2 regions of the Azospirillum sp. B2RO_4 genome follow, and region 2 is predicted to be linked to the other one. Evidence: predicted binding sites of a transcription regulator. Region 2 holds the regulator's gene; the other holds the start of a gene.
The links. The regulator LexA, encoded in region 2, represses DNA repair genes until DNA is damaged. The targets are predictions, from matches to a motif close to ATGTTCTANTTTGGTTC.
Positions count from the first base shown of each region.

Region 1: the regulator LexA is predicted to act here: its motif matches at 2,785-2,801, upstream of PWS46_RS00065 (PA0069 family radical SAM protein).

Region 1 covers NZ_CP118485.1:12,258-16,033, forward strand. The annotation lists gene PWS46_RS00055 (ATP-binding protein) at 1-1,232, shown strand, start outside; gene ahcY (adenosylhomocysteinase) at 1,303-2,601, opposite strand; gene PWS46_RS00065 (PA0069 family radical SAM protein) at 2,828-3,776, shown strand, end outside.
Region 2 covers NZ_CP118485.1:1,073,661-1,077,436, reverse strand. The annotation lists gene PWS46_RS05020 (molybdopterin molybdotransferase MoeA) at 1-646, shown strand, start outside; gene lexA (transcriptional repressor LexA) at 846-1,571, shown strand; gene PWS46_RS05010 (ComEC/Rec2 family competence protein) at 1,719-3,776, opposite strand, start outside.

The DNA.
Region 1 (3,776 bases), 1.1 Mb from region 2:
TCCAACTGGTGGAAAGCACGCCGCCGCCGGGCCGCGAGCGGGTGGTGCGCGCCATCGACGATCCGGTCCTGCGCGTCGAATGGCGCCCCGACCGTCCGCCGCCGCTGGCCCCCAACGCCATTTCCAGCGGCCGGTTCGAGGGGCTGAAGCGCCGGTTGAGCGCCTCGCTCGACACCGCCGACCGCAACATCCTGGTCGAGGTCCAGCGCCCGCCCCGTGGCGATGATCGGGGCGACGACCATCCGCACCCGCCTTTCATGGGCGGTGACGAGCCGCGGCGCTGGGGGCCGCATGTCCGGCTGTCGGTGCGGCTCGGCGACGGGTCGTGGCTCAGCTTCACCGGCGGCGACCCGCTGGCCGGTCCCTTCGGCATCGTCCGCTTCCTGTTGTGGATGGGGGCGATCGCCGCGGTGATCCTGCTGGTGTCGCTGCTGGCCGCCCGCCGGGTGACGGCGCCGCTGGCCAATTTCGCCGCCGCCGCCGAACGGCTCAGCGTCGACGGTCAGGCCGATCCGCTGACCGAGGAGGGCCCGCGCGAGCTGCGCGCCGCCACCCGCGCCTTCAACCGGATGCAGGCGCGGCTCGCCCGCTTCGTCGCCGACCGCACCCAGATGCTGGCGGCGATCAGCCACGACCTGCGCACGCCGATCACCCGCCTGCGCCTGCGCGCCGAGCTGGTCGACGATCCGGAGATGCAGCGGCGGATGCTGGCCGACCTGGACGAGATGGAGGCGATGATCTCCGCCACGCTGGCCTTCGCCCGCGACGACGCCCAGCGCGAGCCGCGCGGCCGCTTCGACCTCGCCGACCTGCTGCAGAGCCTCTGCGACGACCGGGTCGATGCCGGCCACCGCGCCCTCTACGACGGTCCCGCCCATGTGGTGGCGGAAGGGCGGCCGGTGGCGCTGCGCCGGGCGCTGGCCAACCTGATGGACAACGCCATCAAGTATGGCGGCGGCTTCACCGTCCGGCTGGAGACCGGCGCCGACGGCACCAACGTCTCCAATGCCCTGATCCACATCGACGATGACGGCCCCGGCATCCCGGAGGCGGAGTTCGAGAAGGTCTTCGCCCCCTTCTACCGGCTGGAGCGCTCCCGCTCCCGCGACACCGGCGGCGTCGGGTTGGGCCTGTCGACCGCCCGCAGCATCATCCGCGGCCATGGCGGCGACGTGACCCTGGCCAACCGCGGCGAGGGCGGGTTGCGCGCCACGGTGACGCTGCCGCTCTGACCTTCCAGCCATTGCAAAGAAAAAGGGCCGCTCCATCGGAACGGCCCTTCTTTTTCAACCCCGCAACCGCTTAGTAGCGGTAGTGGTCCGGCTTGTACGGGCCGGCGGCGTTGACGCCGATATATTCGGCCTGCTTGTCGCTGAGGACGGTCAGCTTGGCGCCGATCTTGTCCAGATGCAGGCGGGCGACCTTCTCGTCCAGGTGCTTGGGCAGGACGTAGACCTTGTTCTCGTAGTTGGCGGCGTTGGTCCACAGCTCGATCTGGGCCAGCACCTGGTTGGTGAAGCTGGCGCTCATCACGAAGCTGGGGTGGCCGGTGGCGCAGCCCAGGTTCACCAGACGGCCCTGGGCGAGCACGATCAGGCGCTTGCCGTCGGGGAAGACGACCTCGTCGACCTGCGGCTTGACCTCTTCCCACTTGTAGTTGCGGAGAGCCTCGATCTGGATCTCGCTGTCGAAGTGGCCGATGTTGCAGACGATGGCGCGGTCCTTCATGGCGCGCATGTGGTCGAGCGTGATGACGTCGACGTTGCCGGTCGCGGTGACGAAGATGTCGCCCTGCGGAGCGGCGTCGTCCATCGTCACGACCTGATAGCCTTCCATGGCGGCCTGCAGCGCGTTGATCGGGTCGATCTCCGTCACCAGGACGCGGGCGCCCTGCGAGCGCAGCGAGGCGGCCGAGCCCTTGCCCACGTCGCCATAGCCGGCGACCACGGCGACCTTGCCGGCGACCATGACGTCGGTGGCGCGCTTGATGCCGTCGACCAGCGACTCGCGGCAGCCATAGAGATTGTCGAACTTCGACTTGGTGACGCTGTCGTTCACGTTGATGGCCGGAACCTTCAGCGTGCCCTTCTTCATCATCTCATAGAGACGATGGACGCCGGTAGTGGTCTCCTCCGACAGGCCGCGGACGTCGGCCAGCATCTCCGGATACTTGTCGTGCATGATCTGGGTGACGTCGCCGCCATCGTCCAGGATCATGTTCGGGGTCCAGCCGTCGGGGCCGCGCAGCGACTGCTCGATGCACCACCAGAACTCCTCCTCCGTCTCGCCCTTCCAGGCGAAGACCGGGATGCCGGCGGCGGCGATGGCGGCGGCGGCCTGGTCCTGGGTCGAGAAGATGTTGCAGGACGACCAGCGCACGGTGGCGCCGAGCGCGGTCAGCGTCTCGATCAGCACGGCGGTCTGGATGGTCATGTGCAGGCAGCCGACGATGCGGGCACCGGCCAGCGGCTTGCTGTCGCCGAACTCCGACCGCAGGGCCATCAGGCCCGGCATCTCGGTCTCGGCGATGGTGATCTCCTTGCGGCCCCAGCTCGCGAGGCTGATGTCCTTGACCTTGTAGTCCGTGAATTCGGCGGCCATGAGGGATGACTCCTGGTGGGCGGTGATGGTTGGGGCAGCGACGATTGAGGCCGGCCGGTTCGAATCCCCGGCCTTGCCGCTGTAATTTGCCAAGGGTGTATCAGCGGCATCGGAACCATGCAAGCATAAAGATATCTTTATGTTTGCTGGGTAGGGTGATCGAAGGTCCGGCCACACCCCATTTTGTTCGCTTTACGTTCCCATTGACCGCGGCTAAGCTGCGGGCATGGACGAGATACGGCGATCCCCGATCAAGGGCCGCGGCGCGGTCAGCAACGCCACCGGGCGGTTCGAGCGCGAGACCCGCGTCCTGACCGACGACGGCTGGACCGGCTATGCGGAGGGCGGGAACGAGGCGCTGTCCGATCCGGTCCGCACCACCGTCGCCCCGGCCTCGGCCAGGTCGATCATCACCAGCAACCAGTCGCCCGACATCCCCTTCGACCGGTCGGTGAACCCGTACCAGGGCTGCGAGCACGCCTGCATCTACTGCTTCGCCCGTCCGACCCATGCCTATCTCGGGCTGTCGCCGGGGCTGGATTTCGAGACGAAGCTGTTCGCCAAGCGCAACGCGGCGGACCTGCTGGCGAAGGAGCTGCGGGCGAAATCCTATGACTGCCAGCCGCTGGCGCTCGGGGCCAACACCGATCCCTACCAGCCCGTCGAGCGGGCGGAGGGGATTACCCGCCGGGTTCTGGAGGTCTGCCGCGAGTTCAAACAGCCGGTCAGCATCATCACCAAATCGGCGCTGGTGCTGCGCGACCTCGACATCCTGGCGCCGATGGCGGCGGAGGGGCTGGCGTCGGTCGCGGTCTCCGTCACCACGCTGGACCGCGACCTCGCCCGCGTGATGGAGCCGCGGGCCAGCACACCGCCGCGCCGGTTGGAGGCGATCCGCGCCCTTAGCCAAGCCGGGGTGCCGGTGGCGGTCCTCGCCAGTCCGATGATCCCGGCCCTGAACGACCATGAGCTGGAAGCCATCCTGGAGACGGCGGCGGAGGCCGGGGCGAGTGCCGCCAGCTACATCCTGCTGCGCCTGCCGCTGGAGATCGCCGGTCTGTTCGAGGAATGGCTGCGCGTCCACGCCCCCAACCGCGCCGACCGCGTGCTGAGCCTGATGCGGCAGAGCCGCGACGGTGCGCTCTACCGCTCCGGGTTCGGGACGCGGATGAAGG
Region 2 (3,776 bases):
GCCGAGCCAGATCGTCAGCACCAACGCCCTCGGCCTCTGCGCCCTGGTGACCGCCCAGGGCGGTCTCGCCCACAATCTCGGCGTTGCGAAAGATACACCGGAGAGTGTGGCGGCCCTGGCGAAAGGCGCCGCCGGCTGCGACCTGCTGGTCACCACCGGCGGTGCCGCCCATGGCGACTACGATTTCGTGCGCGACGTGCTGGCCGAACGCGGCGTGGCGCTTGAGGTGCAGACCGTGGCGATGCGGCCGGGCAAGGCGCTGATGTTCGGCCGGGCCGGATCGGTGCCGCTGCTGGGCCTGCCCGGCAATCCGGTGTCCACCGGCGTCACCGGCGTCCTGTTCCTGCGCCCGATCCTGCGCCTGCTGCAGGGCCTGCCGCCCGAGGACGACCGTCCGCCGCTGCGCGCCCGCCTGACCACAGCACTGAAGGCCAACGACCGGCGCGAGGAATATCTGCGCGCCACGCTCGCGGCCGGCCCCGACGGCGTTCTGACCGTCACGCCCTTCGCCCGGCAGGACAGCGCCATCACCACGCTCTACGCCCAGGCCGACTGCCTGATCCCCCGCCCGCCCAACGCCGATCCGGAACCGGCCGGCGCCATGGTGACCGTGCTTTCTTTGACCGATGGAGCGCTCAGCATCTAGACTTGGCGACAGGGCCCCGAAGGCGGATTGAACAGTTGAACAGCACCCCGAAAACTGTTCCATGCTGTTCCAAATGTTCCATTCAAGTTCTAAAAGAAGCCGACGGAGGGCTTGACGCGCGGCAGGAACCAAACTAGAACATGGAGGCAACGTTTGGTTTTTGTTCCATCTTCAGTCTGGCGACGGCCGGGAGGCATCAATGCTCACGCGCAAGCAGCACGAATTGCTGCTGTTCATCCACGAACGGCTCGGCCAGGGCGGTGTCTCGCCGTCGTTCGACGAGATGAAGGACGCCCTGGGGCTGAAGTCCAAGTCGGGCATCCATCGCCTCATCACCGGACTTGAGGAACGCGGCTTCATCCGCCGCCTGCCGCACCGCGCCCGTGCGCTGGAGGTTCTCCGCCTGCCCGAGGGCCTTGACGCCGCCCGCGGCCGCACCGCAGCGCCCAAGCCGAAGTTCCAGCCGAACGTCATCAAGGGCGATTTCGCCTTCGCCGGCCGCGACACCACGCCTTCCGCCGCGACGCCCGCCGCCGCCAACGAGACCGTTCAGCTTCCGCTCTACGGCCGCATCGCCGCCGGCACGCCGATCGAGGCCCTGCGCGACAACAGCGCCTTCGTCGACATCCCCGCCTCGATGCTGACCGCCGGCGACCATTACGCGCTGGAGGTTTCCGGCGACTCGATGATCGAGGCCGGCATTCTCGACCACGACACCATCATCATCCAGCGCTGCGACGCGGCGGAGAACGGCACCATCGTCGTCGCCCTGGTCGATGAGGGCGAGGTGACGCTGAAGCGCCTGCGCCGCAAGGGCAACACGGTGGCTCTGGAACCCGCCAACGCCGCCTACGAAACCCGCATCTTCGGCGCCGACCGCGTCCGCGTGCAGGGCAAGCTGGTCGGACTCGTCCGCAAGTACTGAGTCCTTGTTGACCCCTCCCCAACCCTCCCCCACCTTCGGTGGGAGAGGGAGTGAGCGGCAGAGCAGCGGAGTTCCCTCTCCCGCGATCGGACCGGCCTTTGGCCGGCCGAGTGCGGGGGAGGGATAGGGAGGGGGCAACAGCATCTCTCACCTCCCCCCTGTCCAGGGCCGATCGCCCCTAAGCCCCCGCACCGTCTCCACCCGGACACCCCCGGCCGTCACCGTCAGCGTATGCGCCCCTTCATGCCGCAACGCCCAGCGGTCGACCACCAATCCGGCCCAGCACCCCCGCGCCACCGCCGCCGTCACCACCGCATCCACCGCTCCGCAGTCCTCGTCCAGCGCGTCCGGCAGCCGCGGCAGGGCCACTGTCCTCCCCCGCACTTGGTACAAACACCCCAGTGCATCGCAACTGAGCGACCGCTCTCCCTCGCTCCATCCCCCAGCCGCCGGCCAGGGGTCCGCCGCCGTCCGCTCCCCATCCCGCTCCCGCCAGGTTCCGGTCACCCGTCCGCCACTCTTCACCGAGGCACTGAGCCGCCCATCCGGCAGCCTCACCGCCGCGACGGCGCCATCCCCGGACACCAGCACGTCGGGCCGCTCCACCAGCATCGGCGAGATCAACCCCGCCAGGATCGGCAGCATTCCCAGCCACCGCCAACGCTGCGTCCAAATGCTCAGCCAGAGCCCGCCCGCCACCAGCGCCGCGAATCCCTCCATCGGCATCGCCGGCACCGTCAGCGATGCCCAAGGCAGCCGGCCGAAGAACTCCGCGGTCCAGATCACCGCGCGGTCGCCCCAATTCATGGCGATCAGCGCCGGTGCCTCCAGCCCGAACGGCAGCAGCGCGTAGGCGATCAGGCTCCACGGCATGACCCAGAAGGAGGTGATCGGAATCGCGATCAGATTCGACAGCACTCCATAAAAAGCGATCTGCTGAAAGTGGAAGAGCGAGAAGGGTAAGGTCGCCAGCGTCGCCACCACGCTGGTCAGCAGGATCCCGCCGACATAGAACACCCCGCGCCCAAACCATCCCGCGTCGCGCCGCCATTCCGCCAGCCTGACGCTGCCGCGCTCGAACGCCGCGATCAGCGCCACCACCGCCGCGAACGACATCTGGAAGCTCGGCCCCAGCATTCCCTCCGGGTCCATGGCGATGGTGACCAGCCCGGCGAAGGCGACCAGCCGCATGCTCAGCGGATGGCGGTCCAGCATGATCGCTCCCATCACCATCCCGGTCATCAGCACCGACCGCACCGTCGGCAGCGGCGCCCCGACCAGCAGGGTGTAGGCAAGCGCCGACAGAATGCCGAACAGCGCCGCGATCTTCTTGATCGGCCACCGCAGCGCGATATAGGGCACCGCCGCCAGCAGCGCCCGCACCACATAGAACAGGATGCCCGCCGCGATGCCGACATGCAGTCCGGAGATCGACAGCAGATGCGCCAGCCCGCTGTTGCGGAAGTCGTCCAGCGTCGCCTCGGGAATGCCGAACTCCTCCCCGTTCAGCAGCGCGGTGGTGACGCTCGCCTCCACCGGGTCGCCGATCGCCGCCGCAACCCGCTCGGCGATGGCTCCCCGCGCCCGCTCGAAGGCGATGGACACCGTGCTCCATCCCGTGACCGGCGGCGCCTCCACCTGCTCCACCGCCCCCGTGGCGAATCCGGTCCCGCCCAGCCCCATGAACCAGGCCCGCCGCTGGAAGTCGAAGGCGCCGGGTTCGGCCGGAGCTTGCGGCGGCAGCAGCGTCGCCCGCAGACGAACCACCGATCCCGGAGCGGGCGCGGGATTGCGGTCGGACAGGCGGATTCTCAGCGCGGCCGGTGTCCGCTCCGGTGCCAGCCTGCTGACCGTCGCCTCGCGCAATGTGATCCGCACCGCCCCCGGCCGCCGCTCAACCGCCATCACCCGGCCGATGACGGTGGCGCCGGCTATGCTTCGGGTCAGGACCGGCGCCGCCATGCGGATCGTATGCGCCTGCGCCACCAGAAATCCGGCCGCCACCATCAGCAGAGCCATCGCCACTCCGGCCAATGCGAACCAGCGCCGCACCGCCAGCAGCAGCACCGTCGCCGCGCCGACCGCCGCAAGCCCGCCCCACCAGACAGGCTCCTGCCGCAACCCGAAATACAGCGATACCCCTGCCCCGAAGGCGACGGGCAGCCACAGAACCCAACGCTCCCCCTCCGACCCGGCCCATGCGGC